Regions from separate parts of the Streptomyces spongiicola genome, predicted to be linked through region 1. Evidence: riboswitches for the same ligand, from Rfam matches in the RefSeq annotation. Region 1 holds a riboswitch; each other region holds the start of a gene.
The links. A riboswitch is a leader RNA that binds a small molecule or an ion and turns the genes downstream of it on or off. The one in region 1 is predicted to bind cyclic di-AMP.
Positions count from the first base shown of each region.

Region 2: it holds a riboswitch for cyclic di-AMP, as region 1 does, so the genes downstream of both, DDQ41_RS21210 (C40 family peptidase) here and DDQ41_RS24575 (M23 family metallopeptidase) in region 1, are expected to answer to the same signal.
Region 3: it holds a riboswitch for cyclic di-AMP, as region 1 does, so the genes downstream of both, DDQ41_RS09125 (transglycosylase family protein) here and DDQ41_RS24575 (M23 family metallopeptidase) in region 1, are expected to answer to the same signal.
Region 4: it holds a riboswitch for cyclic di-AMP, as region 1 does, so the genes downstream of both, DDQ41_RS14550 (M23 family metallopeptidase) here and DDQ41_RS24575 (M23 family metallopeptidase) in region 1, are expected to answer to the same signal.

Region 1 covers NZ_CP029254.1:5,622,194-5,627,604, forward strand. The annotation lists gene DDQ41_RS24565 (M16 family metallopeptidase) at 1-1,259, shown strand, start outside; gene DDQ41_RS24570 (M16 family metallopeptidase) at 1,256-2,659, shown strand; cyclic di-AMP (ydaO/yuaA leader) riboswitch at 2,890-3,053, shown strand; gene DDQ41_RS24575 (M23 family metallopeptidase) at 3,067-3,837, shown strand; gene DDQ41_RS24580 (GntR family transcriptional regulator) at 4,025-4,702, shown strand; gene DDQ41_RS24585 (HPr family phosphocarrier protein) at 4,850-5,131, opposite strand.
Region 2 covers NZ_CP029254.1:4,808,173-4,813,583, forward strand. The annotation lists gene DDQ41_RS21210 (C40 family peptidase) at 1-1,219, opposite strand, end outside; cyclic di-AMP (ydaO/yuaA leader) riboswitch at 1,218-1,386, opposite strand; gene pcrA (DNA helicase PcrA) at 1,597-4,068, shown strand; gene DDQ41_RS21220 (M23 family metallopeptidase) at 4,312-5,411, opposite strand, start outside.
Region 3 covers NZ_CP029254.1:2,113,888-2,119,298, forward strand. The annotation lists gene eno (phosphopyruvate hydratase) at 1-613, opposite strand, end outside; gene DDQ41_RS09125 (transglycosylase family protein) at 1,023-1,691, opposite strand; cyclic di-AMP (ydaO/yuaA leader) riboswitch at 1,695-1,864, opposite strand; gene DDQ41_RS09130 (transglycosylase family protein) at 2,115-3,083, opposite strand; gene DDQ41_RS09135 (cytochrome P450 family protein) at 3,247-4,533, opposite strand; gene DDQ41_RS09140 (nucleoside triphosphate pyrophosphohydrolase) at 4,626-5,411, opposite strand, start outside.
Region 4 covers NZ_CP029254.1:3,321,214-3,326,624, forward strand. The annotation lists gene trmB (tRNA (guanosine(46)-N7)-methyltransferase TrmB) at 1-408, shown strand, start outside; gene DDQ41_RS14545 (PrsW family intramembrane metalloprotease) at 602-1,930, shown strand; gene DDQ41_RS14550 (M23 family metallopeptidase) at 2,294-3,328, opposite strand; cyclic di-AMP (ydaO/yuaA leader) riboswitch at 3,340-3,476, opposite strand; gene DDQ41_RS14555 (PP2C family protein-serine/threonine phosphatase) at 3,835-4,956, opposite strand; gene DDQ41_RS14560 (MerR family transcriptional regulator) at 5,186-5,411, opposite strand, start outside.

The DNA.
Region 1 (5,411 bases):
CGGTGTGCCTCTGGTACGACGTAGGCTCCCGCCACGAGGTCGAGGGCCGCACCGGCCTTGCCCATCTGTTCGAGCACCTCATGTTCCAGGGCTCCGCCCAGGTGCCCGGCAACGGCCACTTCGAGCTGGTGCAGGGGGCCGGCGGCTCGCTCAACGGCACCACGAGCTTCGAGCGCACCAACTACTTCGAGACCATGCCCGCCCACCAGCTGGAACTCGCGCTCTGGCTGGAGGCCGACCGCATGGGCTCCCTGCTGGCCGCCCTCGACGACGAGTCCATGGAGAACCAGCGGGACGTCGTGAAGAACGAGCGCCGCCAGCGCTACGACAACGTGCCCTACGGCACCGCCTTCGAGAAGCTGACCGCGCTGGCCTACCCCGAGGGCCACCCCTACCACCACACCCCGATCGGCTCGATGGCCGACCTGGACGCGGCGACGCTCGAGGACGCGCGGACCTTCTTCCGCACCTACTACGCGCCGAACAACGCGGTCCTGTCGGTCGTCGGCGACATCGACCCGGAGCAGACCCTCGCCTGGATCGAGAGGTACTTCGGGTCCATCCCCATGCACGACGGCAAGCGGCCGCCGCGCGACGGCTCGCTCCCGGAGACCATCGGCGGGCAGTTGCGCGAGGTGCTGGAGGAGGACGTTCCGGCACGGGCCCTGATGGCCGCGTACCGCCTCCCGCACGACGGCACCCGGGCGGCCGACGCCGCCGACCTGGCGCTGACCATCCTCGGCGGCGGCGAGTCGTCCCGGCTGCACAACCGGCTGGTCCGGCGCGACCGCACGGCCGTCGCCGCCGGCTTCGGCCTGCTCCGCCTCGCCGGCGCCCCCTCGCTGGGCTGGCTCGACGTGAAGACCTCCGGGGGCGTGGAGGTCCCCGGCATCGAGGCCGCGGTCGACGAGGAGCTGGCGCGGTTCGCCGCCGAGGGCCCCACGCCGGAGGAGATGGAGCGTGCCCAGGCCCAGCTCGAGCGGGAGTGGCTGGACCGCCTCGGCACCGTCGCCGGCCGGGCCGACGAGCTGTGCCGGTACGCCGTGCTCTTCGGCGACCCGCAGTTGGCGCTGAGCGCGGTCCAGCGGGTGCTCGACGTCACGGCCGAGGAGGTGCGGGCCGTCGCCGCGGCGAGGCTGCGTCCGGACAACCGGGCGGTGCTGGTGTACGAGCCCGCCGCGCCGGCGGACGGCGCCGGGGATGCCGGGGACGCCGGGGACGCCGGGGACAACGACGACGCAGAGGGGACGGACCAGTGACCGACGCTGCCGTGACCATGGACCTCCATCCGCAGCCGCAGCCCGGCGAGGCCAAGCCCTGGGCCTTTCCCGCCCCCGGGCGCGGCACCCTGGGCAACGGGCTGACCGTGCTGCGCTGCGACCGCCCCGGACAGCAGGTCGTGGCCGTGGAGATCTTCCTCGACGCGCCGCTGGACGCCGAACCCGAGGGCCTGGACGGCGTCGCCACGATCATGGCCCGGGCGCTGTCCGAGGGCACCGACAAGCATTCGGCGGAGGAGTTCGCGGCCGAGCTGGAGCGCTGCGGCGCCACGCTCGACTCGCACGCCGACCACCCGGGGGTCAGGCTCTCCCTGGAGGTACCCGTCTCGCGGCTGCCCAAGGCCCTCGGCCTGCTCGCCGAGGCGCTGCGGGCCCCGCTGTTCGCCGACGGCGAGGTCGAGCGGCTCGTCCGCAACCGGCTCGACGAGATCCCGCACGAGACGGCGAACCCGGCCCGCCGGGCCGCCAAGGAGCTCTCCCGGCAGCTCTTCCCGGCGTCCTCCCGGATGTCCCGTCCGCGGCAGGGCACGGAGGAGACCGTCGAACGCATCGACTCGGCCGCGGTCCGCGCCTTCTACGAGGCGCACGTCCGGCCCGCCGCGGCCACGGCCGTGGTCGTCGGCGACCTGGAGGGCGTGGACCTCGACGCCGTGCTGGCCGACACGCTCGGCGCCTGGACGGGCGACTCGGCCGAGAGCCGCCCGATGCCGCCGATCACCGGCGACGACACGGGCCGCGTCGTCATCGTGGACCGCCCCGGCGCCGTGCAGACCCAGTTGCTGATCGGCCGGATCGGGCCCGACCGCCACGATCGGGTCTGGCCGGCCCAGGTCCTGGGCACCTACTGCCTCGGCGGCACGCTCACCTCCCGCCTGGACCGCGTCCTGCGGGAGGAGAAGGGCTACACCTACGGCGTACGGGCCTTCGGCCAGGTGCTGCGCTCCGGAGCCCCGGCGGCCCCGGGTGGGGCGACCGGGGCGTCCATGCTCGCCATCAGCGGATCGGTCGACACCCCGCACACCGGTCCCGCGCTCGATGACCTGTTCACGGTGCTGCGCACCCTCGCCGCCGAGGGCCTGACGGACGCGGAGCGCGATGTCGCGGTGCAGAACCTCGTGGGCGTGGCGCCGCTGAAGTACGAGACGGCCGCCTCCGTGGCCGGCACCCTGGCCGACCAGGTCGAGCAGGGCCTTCCGGACGACTACCAGGCCCGGTTGTACGCACGGCTGGCCGGCACCGGCACGGTGGAGGCGACGGCCGCGGTGGTCAGCGCCTTCCCCGTGGACCGGCTCGTGACGGTCCTCGTCGGGGACGCGTCCGAGATCGAGGAGCCCGTGCGGGCCCTCGACATCGGTGAAGTGACCGTTGTCACCGGCTGATTGACCGCCCGGGTTCCGGGCAGGGGAAGGGGGCTCCCCCGGCGTCGTGCCGGGGGAGCCCCCTTCCCCTGCCCGGAACGCCTCCCCGATGTGTCCGGTTTGATGGGGAAGATCGCTGTCTGCCCTGTGGCGTGCACTACAAATCTCCGGGTCTGTTTGGCGATTGAACGAAGATCGGCTTAGCGTCTTCTGCGCTGTCCGCCGGTTGCACACGCCGCACCCGCGGCATCGGGCAGCCATCGCCGAGTCCCCGTCCGGCGCGAGCCTGGGGAGCCGGGGACCCATATGTCCCCCGGGGTGAATCGGGTGCCTTCGCCTTCGTGCGGAGGGGCCCGTAGGAGACCTTCCTGCTCCGAACCCGTCAGCTAACCCGGTAGGCGAGAAGGAAGGAAAGGACCAGCCACTTCATGGCGTTCACCCGTGCCACCGGGAAGCACCGTGGTCCGAGCCGCCTGTCGCGCAAACGCGCGGGCGCCTCCGTCGCGGCCATCGCCACCACCGGCGTCATCGGCTCCCTCGCCTCCCCGGCCCTCGCGGCCGAGGCCGGGGGGCCCACCCCCGCCGAGGACACCGGACTGACCCAGGCGGTCGCCGCCGACTCGCTCGCCGAGCAGATCGGCGCCCAGGCGGATGCCCAGCAGCAGGAAGCCGCCCTGACCGCGGCCCGGGAGAAGGCCGAGGCCGAGGCCAAGCTCAGGGCCGAGCTCAGGGTGAAGGCCGCGCGCGACGCCGCGGAGCGCGCCGCCCGGGAGGCCGAGCGCAAGCGCCTGGCGACCTACACGCTTCCGGTCGCCGGTTCCCATGTGAGCACCGCCTACCGCGCCGGAAGCGCCCTGTGGTCCTCCGGCAGCCACACCGGCGTCGACTTCCACGCCGCCTCCGGTACCAAGGTCGTCGCTGTCGGCATGGGCACCGTCGTCGAGGCGGGCTGGGGCGGCGCCTACGGCAACAACGTGGTGATCCGCATGCACGACGGCACCTACACCCAGTACGGGCACCTGTCCTCGATCAGCGTCTCGGCCGGCCAGCAGGTCACCCCGGGCCAGCAGATCGGCCTCGCCGGATCGACCGGCAACTCCACCGGCCCCCACCTCCACTTCGAGGCCCGCACCGGACAGGACTACGGCTCGGACATCGACCCGATCGCCTACCTCCGCTCGCACGGCGTCCGCGTCTGACGCGCGCACCGTTCACCCGTGGCCCCGGCTCCTCTCCGAGCCGGGGTTTTCGGCGTATTCAGGCCAAAAGATATCCGTGGATGACGATGGGTCTTCGGAAATTCAGGCGACCTGCCATAGAGTCACCGAAACACCTGAACAGGCGTCGCTCGACGGGGTTTCGCGGCGATTAAGGCGGAGGTTCGGTATGCGCGTTCCCGCACGCTCGGTATGCACGGCGATCCGCGGCGATATCGTCTCCGGCGTGTTCGAGCGCGGCAGCCGGCTCACCGAGGAGCAGCTGGCGCGCCGCTACGGCGTCTCGCGCGTGCCGGTCCGCGAGGCGCTGCGCACCCTCCAGTCCGAGGGGTTCGTCGTCACCCGCCGCCACGCCGGGGCGTGTGTGGCCGAGCCCACCGAGCAGGAGGCGGCCGACCTGCTGGAGATCCGGCAGCTGCTGGAGCCGCTGGGCGCCGCACGGGCCGCCCAGCGGCGGACCGAGGCGCACCTCAAGGTGCTGCGCGGACTGGTCCGGCTCGGTCAGGACCGGGCGCGGCGCGACCGGGGCGAGGACCTGCGCTCGCTCGGCGCCTGGTTCCACGAGACCCTCGACCAGGCGTGCGGGAGTCCGGGGCTCACCGCGCTGCTGACCCAGCTCCGTCACAAGATCGCGTGGATGTACTCGGTAGAGCAGCCCGCCCGCCCGGTCGAGGCGTGGGTCGAGCACGGCGCGATCGTGGACGCGGTGGCCCGCGGTGACGCGGAGCGGGCCCGTGCGCTCGCCACCCTGCACGCCGAGCGCACGACGGGAGCGCACCGGCTCCGGACCGCTGTGGCCGTGAGGACCTCGCAACACTCCGTGAACACGGCGGGTGGCCGTATTTAACACGCGCGCCGTATACAGGGAAGTAAAGGGCGGTCCAAGGCCTGTTTCTGCTGCCGGAAACAAATTCCGGCCGGGGTCGGGAAAAGCGTACGGAGCGCGGTCCCGGAAAATCCTGCGCCGCGGCCCGCTTTTACGGACTGGTTGTGCTCAGACGGTCTCGGGAAGTTCCTCGAGGCCCTCGGCGACCAGCCTCGCCAGACGCTCCAGTGCCGCCTCCGCACCCTCCGCGTCCGACGCGAGCACGATCTCCTCGCCGCCCTGCGCGCCGAGGCCGAGCACCGCGAGCATCGAGGCGGCGTTGACCGGGGAGGCTCCGGCCTTGGCGATCGTCACCGGAACGCCGGAAGCGGTGGCGGCACGGACGAAGATGGACGCGGGGCGGGCGTGCAGGCCCTCGGCCCAGCCGACATTGACGCGGCGCTCAGCCATGGTGGTGCCCTTCGGGTCGGCGGGAGGTTCGCTGATGGGAGGTTCGCCGGGAAAGCGGCGGGAGGTTCGCTGATGGGAGGTTCGCCGGGAAAGCGGCGGGGGAGTCGGCGGGGCAGTGGACGGGCGAGGTGGCGGGGGAGTCGGCGGGGCAGTCGGCGGGCGAGGTGGCGGGGAAGCCCCCGGATCGTCTGGACCGGATTCTGACGGGGTACGGAGTGCCGGGCCACCGGCCCCGGCCGGTGCGGGGCCGGGATCGGCCCTCCCAGCCTGCCTCCGCACT
Region 2 (5,411 bases), 810 kb from region 1:
CCGCGCGGACGTTCGCGCCCGGCTCGGGGGCGTGGATCATCATGCCGTCGCCCGCGTAGATCCCGACATGGCTGATGTCGTCGTAGAAGAAGACCAGGTCACCGGGGAGCAGATCGGCCGTGGCCACTCGCTGCCCGGCCCCCATCTGGTCCCAGGTGGTGCGGGGCAGATCGACGCCCGCCGCGCGCCAGGCCGCCTGGGTGAGCCCCGAGGAGTCGTACGAACTCGGGCCGGTCGCGCCCCGGACGTACGGCTTGCCTATCTGGGCGTGCGCGAAGGACAGCACCTTCTCGGCCTTGGCCGCGTATGTGCCGCCGGCCGTCGCGGAACCGCCCTCCCTGCCCGTCGCAGTGCCCGTGCCCGTCGCGGTGCCCGTGCCCGTGCCGCCGTCCGTCCCTTCCCATGCCTGCCGCTCGCGCTCCTGGAACCGCCACTCGACCTCGGCCACCGTGCCGGCCGAGGCTTCGGCCTCCGCCCTGGCCTCCGCCTTCCGGCGGGCCTGCTGCTCCTTCGCGCGCTCGACTTCGGCGAGCCGCGTCCGGTCATCGGCGGTCAGCCGCGACAGCAGCTCCCTCGCCCCCGCGAGCTTCTGCTGGGCGGCCTGCTTCCTGGCGCGCAGCGGCTCCTGCGAGTCCGTGAGCGGCTCCAGGTTCCCGGCGGCCTGCCGGGCCTGCCCGGGTCGCTCGGCCTGCTCGGCCTGCCCGGGTCGCTCGGCCTGTTCGGCGGCCTCGGCCGACCGGGTCCGGTGCTCGGTGACGGCGCCGTGCTGCTGCCCGGCCGGCAGGTCCACCGGCTGCGCCTGGTCGGTGTGGACCCGCGGGTCTTCGGCGAGCAGCAGCGCGGTGGCCGGGGCGACGGCGCCCGTGCGGTCCGGGGTCGCGGCCTGGACGCCCAGGGCGCGCCGGGACTCGCCGAACGCCTCCGTGCGCGCGGCGGTTTCGTCGAGGGAACGGTCCACCGTGCGGCGCTGCTGCCCGGTGGCCTCCTTCGCCCTGCCGTGCTCCTTCGCCCTGCCGAACTCCTGGTTCGGCGAACCCGCCTGCCGGTAGAGGTCGTCGACCTTCTTCTGGACCTCCTCGACGGTGGGCTTCGTGCCGGCTGTCGCGTTCTGGGCCGAGAGGAGCGAGACTCCCGCTATGGCGGCCGTCGTGAACCCGACGGCGGGTGTGCTGGTACGTGTGCGGCTGCGCGGCTTGCGGTGCGACGCCAAGGCCGGCATCTCCTTCCGTGGAACGCCTACCGGGTTAGCTGTCGGGTTCGGACGGAACGGAAGGCTGCCCTACGGGCCGGGTGAAGGCCGGCCCGATTCACCCCGGTTGTGCTTGATGAGTGGGTCCCCGGTTCCGAACTCCTTTGCAAGAGCAACGGATTCGGCGCGGCTGCCCGGCTGGCGTGGTTCGCCGAAGGGGGTACGGGCCGCCTGGGCGAGCACGCTAGCCAAAGTGTGGTGCTGCTGTGAAGGAGGGTGTTCGATATGCCCGATACATTTCCGTTACCTTGGCGCTGCGTGTCCGTGTCATGACCAGAGGTGTCCGGTACTGATTCCCCGGAAGGCGGCGGCGGACCGTCAGTGGGGCCGCCTAGACTCGGAGAGCGATGAGCAGCCTCTTTGACGACAGTTTCCTGGCGGACCTCCGGCGGACCCCGGTCCCGGAGGAGCCCCCGCCGCCGGAGGACCACGAGCACCTTCCGGCGGAGGAGGTCCCGCACGACCTCTTCGAGGGCGGGTTCGACGAGCCCGGACCCGGTGACGCCTTCTACCGGGACGGCGCCCCGCGCCCGGTCATCGACCCGGCCGCCCTGCTGAGCGGGCTGAACGAGCAGCAGCGTGCCGCCGTCGTCCACACCGGCTCCCCGCTGCTCATCGTCGCCGGTGCCGGCTCCGGCAAGACCCGGGTGCTGACCCACCGGATCGCCCATCTGCTGGCGACCCGCGAGGTGCACCCCGGCCAGATACTGGCGATCACCTTCACCAACAAGGCCGCGGGCGAGATGAAGGAGCGCGTCGAGCAGCTCGTCGGCCCGCGCGCCCGCGCCATGTGGGTCTCCACCTTCCACAGCGCCTGCGTCCGCATACTGCGCAGGGAGAGCAAGAAGCTCGGCTTCACCTCGTCCTTCTCGATCTACGACGCCGCCGACTCCAAGCGGTTGATGGCACTGGTCTGCCGCGATCTGGACCTCGATCCGAAGCGCTACCCGCCGAAGGCGTTCAGCGCCAAGATCTCGAACCTGAAGAACGAGCTGGTCGACGAGGAGGCCTTCGCCGCCGAGGCCGGGGGTGCCGGCCGGTCCGACGGCTCCGGGGGAGGCTTCGAGCAGACGCTGGCCGAGGCGTACCGGATGTACCAGGCCCGGCTGCGCGAGGCCAACGCGCTGGACTTCGACGACATCATCATGACCACGGTCCATCTGCTGCAGGCGTTCCCGGAGGTCGCCGAGCACTACCGGCGCCGGTTCCGCCACGTCCTGGTCGACGAGTACCAGGACACCAACCACGCCCAGTACACCCTCGTGCGCGAGCTGGTCGGCACGGGGTACGACGACCTCGGCCCCGCCGAGCTGTGCGTGGTGGGCGACGCCGACCAGTCGATCTACGCCTTCCGCGGTGCCACCATCCGCAACATCCTCCAGTTCGAGGAGGACTACCCGGACGCGACCACGATCCTGCTCGAGCAGAACTACCGCTCGTCCCAGACGATCCTCTCCGCGGCCAACGCGGTGATCGAGCGCAACGAGAGCCGCCGTCCCAAGAACCTGTGGACGAACGCGGGCGCGGGCGCGCGGATCACCGGCTACGTCGCGGACACCGAGCACGACGAGGCCCAGTTCGTCGCCGACGAGATCGACCGGCTGGCGGACGCCGGCGAGGCCAGGGCCGGCGAAGTGGCGGTCTTCTACCGGACCAACGCGCAGTCCCGTGTCTTCGAGGAGATCTTCATCCGCGTCGGCCTGCCCTACAAGGTCGTCGGCGGTGTGCGCTTCTACGAGCGCAAGGAGGTCCGGGACGTCCTGGCGTACCTGAGGGTCCTCGCCAACCCCGAGGACAACGTGCCGCTGCGGCGCATCCTGAACGTACCGAAGCGCGGCATCGGCGAGCGCGCCGAGGCGATGATCGACGCCCTCGCGCTGCGGGAGCGGATCACCTTCCCGCAGGCGCTGCGCCGAGTCGACGAGGCGTACGGCATGGCCGCCCGCTCCGCCAACGCCGTGAAGCGCTTCAACACGCTCATGGAGGAGCTGCGCACCGTCGTCGACTCGGGCGCCGGTCCCGCGGTGGTGCTGGAAGCCGTGCTGGAGCGGACCGGCTATCTCGCCGAACTCCAGGCGTCCACCGACCCCCAGGACGAGACCCGTATCGAGAACCTCCAGGAACTCGCGGCGGTGGCCCTGGAGTTCGAGCAGGAGCGCGGCGCCGAGGAGGGGTCGGGCACCCTCGCGGAGTTCCTGGAGCAGGTCGCGCTCGTCGCCGACTCCGACCAGATCCCCGACGACGAGGAGGGCGGCGGCGTCATCACGCTGATGACGCTGCACACCGCGAAGGGCCTGGAGTTCCCCGTCGTGTTCCTCACCGGCATGGAGGACGGCGTCTTCCCGCACATGCGGGCGCTCGGCCAGACCAAGGAACTGGAGGAGGAGCGCCGGCTGGCGTACGTGGGGATCACCCGTGCCCGGGAGCGCCTCTATCTGACGCGTTCCTCGATGCGCAGCGCCTGGGGCCAGCCCGCCTACAACCCGCCCTCGCGCTTCCTGGAGGAGATCCCCGACGCCCACCTGGAGTGGAAGCGGACGGGCCGGACGGCGGCGCCCGCCGGGCCGGCGCCCGGCGTCGTCTCGGCACTGTCGTCGTCCCGGTCCCGCTCCGGCCCGTCCGGCTTCGCGACCCGGCGGACGACGGACAAGCCGGTGATCGCCCTGGCCGTCGGGGACCGGGTCACCCACGACCAGTTCGGGCTGGGCACCGTGATGGCGGTGACGGGTTCGGGTGGCGACGCCCAGGCGACGATCGACTTCGGCGACGCCAAGCCGAAGCGGCTGCTGCTGCGGTACGCGCCGGTGGAGAAGCTCTGACGAGCCGGGAGGCCGCGCGCCCGGGGCCGTTCCGCGGGGAACTTCCGCGGGGCCCGGGCCGGTGCCGGTACGCCCTCCGGGTGAGCGGGCACGAGTAGGGCGGGCCGGCGCGAGTGGGACGCGTGCGTCGGGCGTGCCGGCGCGAGTAGGGCGGGCGTGCGTCGGGCATGGGCGGACGCGCGTCGGGCATGGACGGGCCGGGGCGGGCCGGCTGGGAGCCGGACCGCGCCGCTGCCGGGGGGATCAGGCGGGGCTCAGGCCGTGGCTGCGCAGCCACGCGAGCGGGTCGATCGCCGACCCGCCGCCGGGCCGCACCTCGAAGTGGAGATGCGGGCCGGTGGAGTTGCCCGAGTTGCCGGAGTACGCGATCACGTCACCGGCCTTGACCTGGCCGGAGCGGATCTTGGTGCTGCTCAGATGGCAGTACCAGGTCTCCGTGCCGTCGGCGGCGGTGACGATGGCCATGTTGCCGTAGGCGCTGTTCCACTGCGTCCGCACGGTGCCGTCGGTCGCGGCCATCACCGGCGTACCGTACGAGACCGGGAAGTCGATCCCGGTGTGCATGGACATCCAGTTGACCCCGGCCTGACCGTAGTAGGCGCTGAGGCCGCGCTGGGCGACGGGGAGGGCGAACTTCGGCCGCAGTTTCTCGCGGAGGACGGCCTCCTCCTCGCGCTTCTTGCGCTCCGCCTCCTGACGCGCCTTGAGGTCGATGCGCTCCTGGGTCCGGCTCGCGCGGTCACCGAAGTCGCGGGCGTCGGCGCTGAGCGCGGCGAGCTGGGTGTCGAGCGCGTTGTTGGCGACGACGGGCTTCACGGCCGGCTTGTCGGCGGCCGTGACCGCGGACTTGCCGTCCTGCGGCTGGTCGCCGTCGGTGAGCCCGCCGACCGAGGCGGCCGCCACACCGGCGACCCCCATCACGCAGACGGACGGTACGGCGACGGTGAGCAGTGCCGAACGCTTGGCGGGGGTGCGGCGGCGGCCGCGGGCGCCGCCCGCCCTGCGCACGGGGCGGGCCGGGTCGGCGGAGGCGAGGGTGACGGCCGGTGCCGTGACGGTGGCGGCGGCGGCGATCAGCTCGGCCTCGTGGTCATGACCGGAGGGCACGTCCTCGCCGTACGCGTCCGCCGCCGACCGCTGCGGCTCGTACTCGGCGTACTCCGCGTGCTCTTCGGTGGTCCCGGTCCCGCCGACGGCTCCGGTCTCGGTCCAGGTCGCTGTCTCGGTCTCGGTCCAGGTCGTGGTCTCCGCGACGGCCCCGGTCTCGGTCCAGGTCGCGGTCTCGCCGCCGAGGCCGGCTTCGGTCTCCCAGCCGTTCCCGGTGCCGTTCCCGGTGCCGGGCC
Region 3 (5,411 bases), 3.5 Mb from region 1:
CGTCGCCGAGGCCGGTGGAGAGCCCCTTCTCCTTCAGGACCTTCTTCAGGGTGTGGTACACCTCGGTGCCCCAGCGCAGGGCCTCGGAGAAGGACTCCGCCCCGATGGGAGCGATCATGAACTCCTGGATGTCCACGTTGGAGTCGGCGTGCGAGCCGCCGTTGAGGATGTTCATCATCGGAACGGGCAGCAGGTGCGCGTTCGGGCCGCCGAGGTAGCGGAACAGCGGCAGGTCGGACGCCTCGGAGGCGGCGTGCGCGACGGCGAGGGAGACCCCGAGGATCGCGTTGGCGCCGAGGGAGGACTTGTCCGGCGTGGCGTCGAGGTCGAACATCGCCTGGTCGATCAGGCGCTGCTCGGTGGCGTCGTACCCGACCAGTTCGGGGCCGATCTGCTCGATGACGGCCAGGACGGCCTTCTCGACGCCCTTGCCCAGGTAGCGGTTCGGGTCGCCGTCGCGGAGCTCGAGGGCCTCGAAGGCGCCGGTGGACGCGCCGGACGGAACGGCAGCACGGCCGGTGCTGCCGTCGTCGAGGCCGACCTCGACCTCGACCGTGGGGTTGCCTCGGGAGTCCAGGATTTCCCGGGCTACGACGACGTCGATGGACGGCACGAGCATCTCCTTCTGGGATGTGACGCGTGAGGTGACACAGGCGGAGCCGTGTCGGTGCAGGGTCCCTTTGGCCTTGCGGCAAGAGCCTAACCGCCTGGCGGGCATCGGTCGGCAGATGCCCGCCCCGTGGGACGAAAAAGCGGACCGAACCGACAAAGGCCCCGGCTTGCGGCCTTCCCGGCGGCCGGCGCGAGCGCGGGGCACGGACGGGGAGGCCGCGCCGGGCCGGGGGCGGGGCCAGGCACGGGGACGAGGACCGAGACCGGGCCAGGGCCGCGCGCGGTCCGGTGGCCCGGCGGGACCACCGGAGCGCGGTCGGCCCCGGAGGCGCCGCCGGAGGGAGCCGCCCGGTCTCGCGCGCCGCCGGGCACCGGCCGGACGGCGCGGGACCGGTGCCCGGGGCCGGGCGTCAGCTCAGGTGGAGCTTCTGGCCGGGGTAGATGACGTTCGCGTCGTCCAGGATGTCCTTGTTCAGCTCGAACAGCTTCTGCCAGCCGCCCTTGACCCCGCGGTCCTCGGCGATCCTGCTGAGGGTGTCGCCGGCCTTCACCGTGTACTCGCCGTCGCCCTTCTGCACCGGGGCGGCCGGACGCTCGGAGCGCGTGGTCGGGGCCTCGGCCCGCCTGGGGGCGGGTTCGGCCTTCGGCTGGGCGGCCTTGGGGGCGGCCGGGGCGGCCGCGGCGGCGCCGTCGTACGCGGCGTTCGACAGGCCGGTGCCGCAGTGCGGCCAGGCACCCTTGCCCTGGCCGGCCAGGACCTTCTCGGCGATCTGGATCTGCTGCGCCTTGGTCGCCTTGTCGGCGGTGGAGGCGAACGCGGTCCCCCCGTAGGCGGCCCAGGTCGAGGCCGAGAACTGCAGCCCGCCGTAGTAGCCGTTGCCAGTGTTGATCGACCAGTTGCCGCCGGACTCGCACCGGGCGACGGCGTCCCACTCGGAGGCGGTTGCGGCGGACGCCGTGCCCGAGGCCATCAGCGGTGCGGCGATGGCGGCGCCGGCGACACCGGCGAGCGTGACGACACGGGTGGACCGCTGGAAGACCGTCGGGCGACGGCGCTTGCCCTTGCCGGAAAGCAGCATCGGAGTTCTCCTCACCGACGCCTGCGAGGTGAGCTGTCGGGTTCGGGCCGATGTGGTGCCCGGCCGTGCGACGAGCGCACGGCTCCACCCCTAGCCGGGCAGCCCTCCTCGGGCCGGTCCGGCACTTACCTTGGGTCCCCCGCTCCTGCCTTCGGCGCTGGCGCGACGACTGTTCCCGGCGGCCGCCGGCAGGATTCGGCGTGCGGTCGACGGGGCCCGCGTTGCGAGCGGTTCAGACGGTAGGCACACGCCTCCCCGATGTTCAAAGACGCACATCGGGGAGGAATCGCCCATATCTGATGCGACAACATGTCCGTTTTCGCAGGTGAGAACCCTGGCGATCGAAGTTGACCGCTTCGCGGCACCAGTTGACCGGAAGAGACTCATATCTCACTCGCACAGACCCGGACATAAGCGCCCGAACTACTGCGTCAACTCGCTCTCCTCCGGGCCGAGATCGAGGCTCTGGCCAGGCAGGATGAGGTTCGCGTCGGCGCCGACGACATCCCGGTTCACCTCATAGAGGGCGGGCCAGCCGCCGGGCACCTTGTTGGCGTCGGCGATCGACGAGAGGCTGTCGCCGGTGCGGACGACATAACCGTCTCCGGCGACAGCGCCGTCCCGCGCGGACTCGTCCCCCCTGGAAGCGTGGCGTCCGGAATCGCGCTCGTCGCCGGAATCGCCCGCCTGTGCCCCTTCTGCGGCCCCTTCGGCGGCCCCCTCGGCGGCCCCCTCCGCGGCGGGGACGCCCCGGTGCTTGCCCGTGCCCCCGTCGGCGGCGCCACCGGACGCCTGCGGACCCTCGCCCTGGCCGGCGGGCTCCGAGGACCCCGCCGAGGGCTCGGCGGACGGCGCGGGCTCCGAAGGCCCGGACGGCTCGGCGGACGGCGCGGAACCGGCGGCCGACGGAGACCCGGCGTCCGGCTCGGACACGGCGGCCGCCCCGTCACCGAACGAGGGGGCCTTCACCAGGCCGCCCAGCGGGTCGGTGGACGGGGTGCCGGCCGGCTGGGAGCCGCCCGTGGTCAGCCCCGTGATCACGCCGCAGCTCTGCCAGGCGGAGGCGCCCTGGGCGGCGAGCACCATCTCGGCGACGGAGATCTGCTCCGAGGGGCTGGCGAGGTCGGCGCGCGGCGCGTAGGCGGTGCCGCCGTAAGCCTCCCAGGTCTCCTGGGACATCTGGAGCCCGCCGTAGTAGCCGTTGCCCAGGTTGGCGCCCCAGTCGCCGCCGCTCTCGCAGTCGGCGACCCGGTTCCAGGTGGCGGTGTCGGCCGCTGACGCGGTGCCCGCACCGAGCAGCGGGATGGCGATGGCCGATCCGGTCACCCCTGCCGCGACGATGAGGGCGGGGGCCTGACGAGGTCGGCGGTGGCGGCCGTTCCCGGACAGCATGCGGTGTGCCTTCCGTGTGACTACAGAGAACGTCCGGGACGATCGCGGCGGTTGAAACCTCGACGGCCCGGAGTCGGGGTGAACGTAGCCGCAGTCCCGCCTCTGTCACAAGCCGATGCAGCGGAGATCACGTGAAAGTCACAAAATTGACGTAGCGTCAGATTCAGCGGGGGGTGAATTCAACGGGCAGAGTGCGCAATCCGCGCATGATGAGCCCCCCACGCCACCGCAATTCGGATGGATCGACCGCAAGCCGCAAGTCCGGCAAACGGCCGAGGAGCGCCGCCAGCGCGGTCTGCCCCTCCAGCCGTGCGAGCGGCGCGCCAAGGCAGTAGTGGATGCCGTGCCCGTACCCGAGGTGCGGGTTGTCCCGGCGGGCGAGATCGAGGGTGTCGGGCTCCGCGAACCGCTCCGGGTCCCGGTCCGCGGCGGCGAGCACGACGAGGACGGGGTCGCCGGTGGAGATGTCCCGCCCGCCGAGGGTGAGCGGCTCGGTCGCGAAGCGCCAGGTGGCCAGCTCCACCGGCCCGTCGTAGCGCAGCAGCTCCTCGACCCCGGTGGCCAGCAGGCCGGTCTCGCCCGCGGCCAGCGAGTCCTGGAGCCGCCGCCGCTGCCCCGGATCGCGCAGCAGCGCGTACGTACCGTTCCCGATCAGGTTCACCGTGGTCTCGAACCCGGCGAAGAGGAGGATGAAGGCCATGGCCGCGGCCTCGTTCCCGGTCAGGTGCTCCCCGTGGTCGGAGGCCCTGATGAGACCCGAGATCAGATCGTCACCGGGCGCCTCCCGCTTGCGGTGGATCAGCTCGGCCAGATAGCCGCGCATCCTCTTCACCGACCGGGCGACACCGCCCCGCGGACCGCCGCCGTGACGGATCATCATCCCGGCCCAGTCCCGGAAGTCGTCCTGGTCCTCACGGGGGACCCCGAGCATGTCGCAGATGGCGTAGATGGGGAGCGGAAAGGCGAACTCGTGGATGAGGTCCGCGTGGCCCCGCCGGGCGAAACCGTCGATCAGCCCGTCCGTCAGCTCCTGCACCCGCGGGGCGAACCCGGCCACCCGGCGCGGGGTGAACGCCTTGGACACCAGCCGCCGCAGCCGGGTGTGGTCCGGCGGGTCGATGTTCAGCAGATGCGTCATCAGCTCCGCCTTGCGCTCCCCCGGGATCCCCGTCTTCCCCTTCGCGTGCGCGGGCTCGTCGTGGTGCGCCGGGTTCTTGCTGAGCCGCTGGTCCGCGAGCGCCTGCCGGGCGTCCGCGTACCGGGTCACCAGCCACGCCTCGACCCCGCTGGGCAGCCGGGTCCGATGCACCGGCGCGTGCTCCCTGAGCCAGGCGTAGGCGGGGTACGGGTCGGTGGCGAACTCCCAGGTGAAGAGTTCGGGGGCGCCGGGGATGCCGGGGATGCCTCGGGCGCCGGGAGCGGCGGGGACGCGGGACGGCTGGTCGTGCATGCCTCGACGTTAACCCGAGGGCGTTCGGTCACCCGTTCGGCCGACCTCTCGCCGTTCCCCGTGGGTACGCCGACCGTACCCACGAGACTCCGTCAACCGTTCCGGTCCCGGGCCGCGGCCTCCACGGCGCGGATCGCGTCACGGTAGGCGCGGGCGGCGGCGCGGAGGGCTGCCTCCGGGTCCTGGCCCTCGGCCTCCGCACGTACGGCCATGGCGAGCAGCCGGTACCCGACGGCGCCGGCACCGTCCTCCGTGGGCGGTTCCACGTCCAGCCCGGCGGTCCGCACCCGGCCCGCCAGTTTCGCGGCGAGAGCGAGTCCCGGCTGGCCGAGCGGAACACCGTCGGTCACCGACTCACGCCGCTTCTCGACCGCCTTGGTGCGCAGCCAGTGCTCCTTGACGTCCTCCGGTGTCTCGGCACGGGCGTCACCGAAGACGTGCGGGTGGCGGTGGATGAGCTTGTCGACGATGGCCCCGGCGACGTCGTCGATCGAGAACGGCTCGTCCCCCTCCGCACCGGTCGCCTCCTGGGCGATGCGCGCGTGGAACACGACCTGGAGGAGCACGTCGCCGAGTTCCTCCCGCAGTTCGTCCCGGTCCCCGTCCTCGATGGCCTCGACGAGTTCGTACGCCTCCTCGATGCCGTACTTGGCGAGGCCCTTGTGGGTCTGCCGCGAGGACCACGGGCACTCGCGGCGGATCCGGTCCATGACCTGGACGAGATCGAGAAGCCGGGCGCCCGGGAGATCGTAGGAGCCGGGCAGAAGTTCCAGCGCGGGCATGGACACCCGGCCCGAGCCGGCGATGCGGGCCAGGCCGTCGGTGAGTGCCCGGTCGCCCTCACCCGTCGCGAGGACCACCGCGGTCCGGCCTCCCGC
Region 4 (5,411 bases), 2.3 Mb from region 1:
CTCGCGGAGCGCGCGGGCCTGGACAACGTGCGGGTGGCCAACGGCGACGCGATCATCCTGCTCCGCGAGATGCTCCCGCCGGCCGCGCTCGACGGCGTGCGGGTCTACTTCCCGGACCCCTGGCCCAAGAAGCGCCACCACAAGCGACGGCTGATCCAGCCCGAGTTCCTCGCCCTGGCGGCGAGCCGGCTCAAGCCGGGCGCGCTCCTGCACTGCGCGACGGACTGGGAGCCCTACGCCGAGCAGATGCTCGCGGTGCTGACCGGCCATCCGGACTTCGAGAACACCGAGGCCGGCGGCGGCTACGCGCCCCGGCCGGCTTTCCGGCCACTGACCCGGTTCGAGGGCCAGGGCCTCGACAAGGGCCATGTCGTACACGACCTCCTCTTCCGGCGCCGGAGCGGATGACGGCGAAGTCGCGGTTCGCCGGCCCAACCCGAAGCGGACGGCGCCGAGGGCCCCTCCCGGGCGGCTGAGTCCGGCGAGGATCCGCCGGCACCCGAACGAACAGCACCCAGCACCCAGCGCCCATCCAGGAGCCCGGGCACCGACGGCACCGGCGCCGTCGCGCGTTGTCCGTACCTCTCGTTAGGGTCGTGTGGTGTCCGACTGGTCCCCGCAGCCGCATCCGGCCGCCCGCCCCGCCGTCCCGGCGTGCGACGAGCGGCCGCTCTTCGACGCCGTGCCGGAGCGTGCCCGCTGGCGCTACAAGCCGCGACGCGACTTCTGGCGCAGCGGGCCCGTCCGCGCGTGGGCGCTGATCACTCTGCTGGCCCTCTCGGGACTGATGATCCTCGCGCTGGTGCGCGAACAGACCGGGACAGAGGGCTTCCTGGTCGGACTCGGTCTCGCCGTGCTTCCCGTGCCGCTCCTGGCCGCGGCGTTCCGCTGGCTGGACCGGGTCGAACCGGGTCCCTGGCGCAACCTCGTCTTCGCCTTCGCCTGGGGTGCCTGTGCGGCCGCCCTCGTCGCCATCATCGCCAACACGTTCGCGACCCGGTGGATAGCCACCGCCACGGCCGACCCGACGCACGCCGACGCGATCGGCGCGACCGTCGTCGCGCCCGTGGTCGAGGAGACCGCCAAGGCGGCCGCCGTGCTGCTGCTCTTCCTCTTCCGGAGGCAGGACTTCACGGGCCTGGTCGACGGTGTCGTGATCGCCGGTTTCACCGCCACCGGTTTCGCCTTCACGGAGAACATCCTCTACCTCGGCAACGCCTTCGGCGAGGACCAGCAGTTCGGCACCTCGGGCTTCGCCTCCGTCACGGCGGCGACGTTCTTCGTCAGAATCGTGATGTCGCCGTTCGCCCATCCGCTGTTCACGGTGCTCACGGGCATCGGCTTCGGCCTGGCGGCGGCCTCGGCGCGGCACCGGAGGGTCCGCAGGGTCGCACTGCCGCTGCTCGGCCTGCTCCTCGCCATGGGCATGCACGCGCTGTGGAACGGCTCGGCGGTCTTCGGCCCGCTGGGCTTCTACGCGGTGTACGCGGCCTTCATGGTGCCCGCCTTCGGTCTGCTGACCTGGCTGGCGGTGTGGACCCGGCAGCGCGAGCTGCGCACCGTCGCCGCGGAACTGCCCGCGTACGCCGCGGCGGGCTGGCTGGCCCCGGCCGAACCGCTCGCGCTGTCCTCCATGAAGGCCCGCACGATGGCCCGGGACGTGGCGGGCCGCACCCACGGCCCGGCCGCCGCACGCGCGGTCTCCGAGTACGAGATCTTCGCCACCTCCCTGGCCTTCCTCCGGCACCGGGCCGGGCGGGGCGCGGCCGAGCCGGACTTCACCGCCCGGGAGCAGGAGCTGCTGCACCACCTCTGGCAGCGCAGGGGCGTCGCGGGCCCGGCCCTGACGTACGCCGCCCGTGCGACGGGCCGGGCCTGGCAGCCCCCGCCGCATCTGGACTACAGCGGCTTCAACCCGTACCGCGGCTGACCGCTGCTGATCGGTGGACGGGTCGAGACCGTGGACGCGGGGAGACGAGGGATGCGGGGAGACGGGGGACGCGGAGAGACAGGGGCACACCGGACGCGTGCCCTCCGGGCGGCCCGTCCCCGGGGCATGGCACGACCCCAGGTGGCCCGGGCGCCGGTGGGGCGCGTAGCCGGGCCGCCAGCGGCCCGGGCCGCCGGCGCCCGGACAGCAACGGCTCCCTGTCAGACCGGACGGGCCGACCGAGGGGCGGGCCGGGAGTTGCCGACGGGCCGAGGGGGATCAGATGGGCCGTGTGGCCGAAGGGCCGGGGGCCGGGGGGATTCACCGGGCCGAGGGACCCCACGGGCCCCACGGACCAGACGGTCAGACGGAGAGGCCCTTGCCTCGCAGCCAGGCGGCGGGGTCGATACCGTCACCACCCGGTGTGTGCACCTCGAGGTGCAGATGCGGGCCGGTGACATTGCCGGTGGCGCCGACCCGCCCGATGGTCTCGGAGGTGGAGACCTTCTGCCCCGCGCTCACGGTCATCGACGACAGATGGCTGTACCAGACCTCGGTACCGTCCTCGAGTTCCAGAACGATGTGGTAGCCGTACGACCCGGACCAGCCGGCCGACTTGATCGTGCCGCCGTGCACGGCCTTGACCGGGGTACCCGTCGGAGCGGCGAAGTCGAGACCCGTGTGGTAGCCGGAGGACCACAGTGATCCGGCCTGCCCGAAGGTGGAGGTGAGGGTGTACGACGAGGTCGGCAGGGAGTAGCTCGCCGCGAGCTTGGCGAGTCGCTCGGCCTCCGCCTTGCGCGCGGCCTCCTCCGCGGCCTTGCGCTCAGCCTCGGCGGCCGCTTCGGCAGCCTTCGCCGCCTCGGTCTTCTGCTGCTTCGCCTCGGCGGCGGCCTGCTCCGCGGCGGCCTGTTCGGCGGCCGCCCGCGCCTCGGCCTCTGCGTTGGCCTGCTGCTGCTCGGCCTGCTGGAGGATCCGGGCGCGCAGGGCCTCGCCCGCGTCGCCCCCCTCACCCGTGGTGTCGGCCGAGGTGAGCGGGCCGTCTGCGACGACCTCGTCAGCCGGCTCGTCCTGTATCAAGGAGCCCACGCCGGGCAGCGACTCGGGGTCCGGGAGTTTGTCCGCGATGACATCGGGCAGGGAGATGGAGACCGCGGGCTTGTCCTGGGCGGTGGCCATGCCGCCCGCGCCGACGGCGGCGATGACGCCGACACCGAGGACGGTGGAACTCCGCGCGAGCGCGTTGCGCTGCTTGACCACGCGGTGCCTGCCGCGGACGGGACGGACCGACTCCTCGGTCGGGTTCCACTCCTCCGCCGCGGGGGCGGAAGCCCACCGGTCGCCGGGTACCCACTGCGTAGTGGGGGGCTCCTGGAGGGCAGGCTCGTTGGACGCCACGGAGGCGTTCTCCTTTCCTTCCTTCTCACCTACCGGGTTAGCTGACGGGTTCGGAGCAGGAAGGTCTCCTTCGGGCACCGCGAAGTGCCCGATTCACCCCAAATAGATGGTTCCCCGGTTCCCTTGCGGGATTCGGCGCATGCGCACGGTGCCGCCTCTTGCGACGGCTGGGACGACCGCGCTGCGTTATCGAACGTTAATAGAGATCGAGGCCCGATTCCAAGCTGTTCCCGCTGATCGTTAGGAACGTTGGCCAGAGCTTAAGCACAACAACCGGTGCAAAATCGGCAAGTTGCCGCCCGTAATCGAGGCCAGCATTTCTGACAGTTCGTCAAATGTTATGCGGAGGGCTCCGCTTCGATCACGCTCCGTAGCGTCAGCCCATCGGCCCACCCCGGCCAACCCACCCGCCGTCCTACGCCACACAAGCACCACAAGCACCACAAGCACCACAAGCACCAACGGGACCTGCCACGGGAGGCCGGCGTCGTCCGGCGCCCCGCTGACTACCGCTCCCCGCGCCGGGTGACCGCGAGCAGCGCCATGTCGTCCGTCGCCGCACCGCCCGTGTGCCGGCGCACATCGGCGACGACCACGTCCAGCAGTTCCTCCGGGCCGGAGAAGGCACGGCCGCCCAGCCGGCTGCGCGGGTCGTACATCACACCGTGCGCGTCCCGTGCCTCGGACAGGCCGTCGGTGTAGAGCAGGAGCGTGCCACCGGGCGGATAGGAGGTCTCGGACACCAGATCGGGCCAGGTCCCCAGGTCCATACCCAGGGGCAGCGCCCGCTCGGGCGGATTCAGCACGAGCAGCGCGCCGTCCGCCGCGATCAGCAGCGGCGACGGATGCCCCCGGTTGACGATCCTGATCCGTTCTCCGTCGCCCGGGACCTCGGCGAGCACGGCGGTGGTGAAGCCCTCGGAACTCTCGGAGTTCTCGGAGTTCTCGGACCCGGCCTCCCACGCGCCCTCGCGCGCCAGCGCCCGCTCAAGCCGCTGCGCGACCCCCGCCAGCGAGGGCTCCTGCTCGGCTGCCTCGCGGAAGGCACCCAGGACCAGGGCCACCGTCCCGACCGCGCCCAGACCCTTCCCCCGCACGTCCCCCACGATCAGCCGCACCCCGTACGGGGTCTCCTGCACGGCGTACAGGTCCCCGCCGATGAACGCGTCCCGCTCGGCCGCCTCGTACCGGGCGGCGACCTGCAAGCCGTCGATCCGCTCGTCCGGAGTCGGCAGCACGGCCCGCTGCGCCGCCTCCGCGACGAACCGGGCCGACGCCAGGCGCTCCCCGCTCAGGCGCACGATCCGATTGAGGACGAGGGCCAGCACGGAGACCGTGAACACGGTCAGTATCTCCGTGATGGCCGGGATCCCCGTGAGTCGGTCGCTGTAGATGTGCATCCCGGTGACCGCCACGCAGGCGGCGACGCCGGTGGCCGCCGTCCAGCGCAACGAGCAGAAGGGGGCGGCGATCAGCGGTGCCGCCGTGAAGAGGGGTACGGCCGTGAAGGTGTCGGGTGTTCCCAGGTCGTAGAAGACCCCGCCCACGATCAGCAGCCACGGGAGCAGGGTGACGAGGCGGCGGCCACCGTTCTGCCACCCTTCCCCGCCGCGTTCTCGATGCCGCAACACTGTCTCCTGCCGGGTCCGTCCAGGCCGCGGACGGTACCGCGCCCCATTCAGGCTGACCGCAACAGCTCCGCCCGACGCATCGCCATCGGCCAACCGGCCCAGCCCGCGGGCACCGCCCCCGGCGGCCGCGGGTCACCAGGGGGCCCTCCTGGTGACGGGGCCGCGCGGGACACCGCCCGTCGGCGCCGGTCAGCGCCGGTCAGCGCCGGTCAGCGTCCGCACGCGGCTAGCGGTCTTCGCCGAGATGGCGCTCCGCGTAGACCTTCAGCGCGTCCCGGACGAAGGCCGCCGTGCCCTCGCCGTGCCGGTCGTAACCGGCCGTGAAGCGCGGATCGGCGACGTACATCTCACCCAGACCGATCACATACGACCTGGTGGGGGTGGCCGTCACCGAGAGCCACTCGCAGTGGCGCCGAGCGATGGCCTGGGCCTCCTCGCTGTCCGGCGCAAGC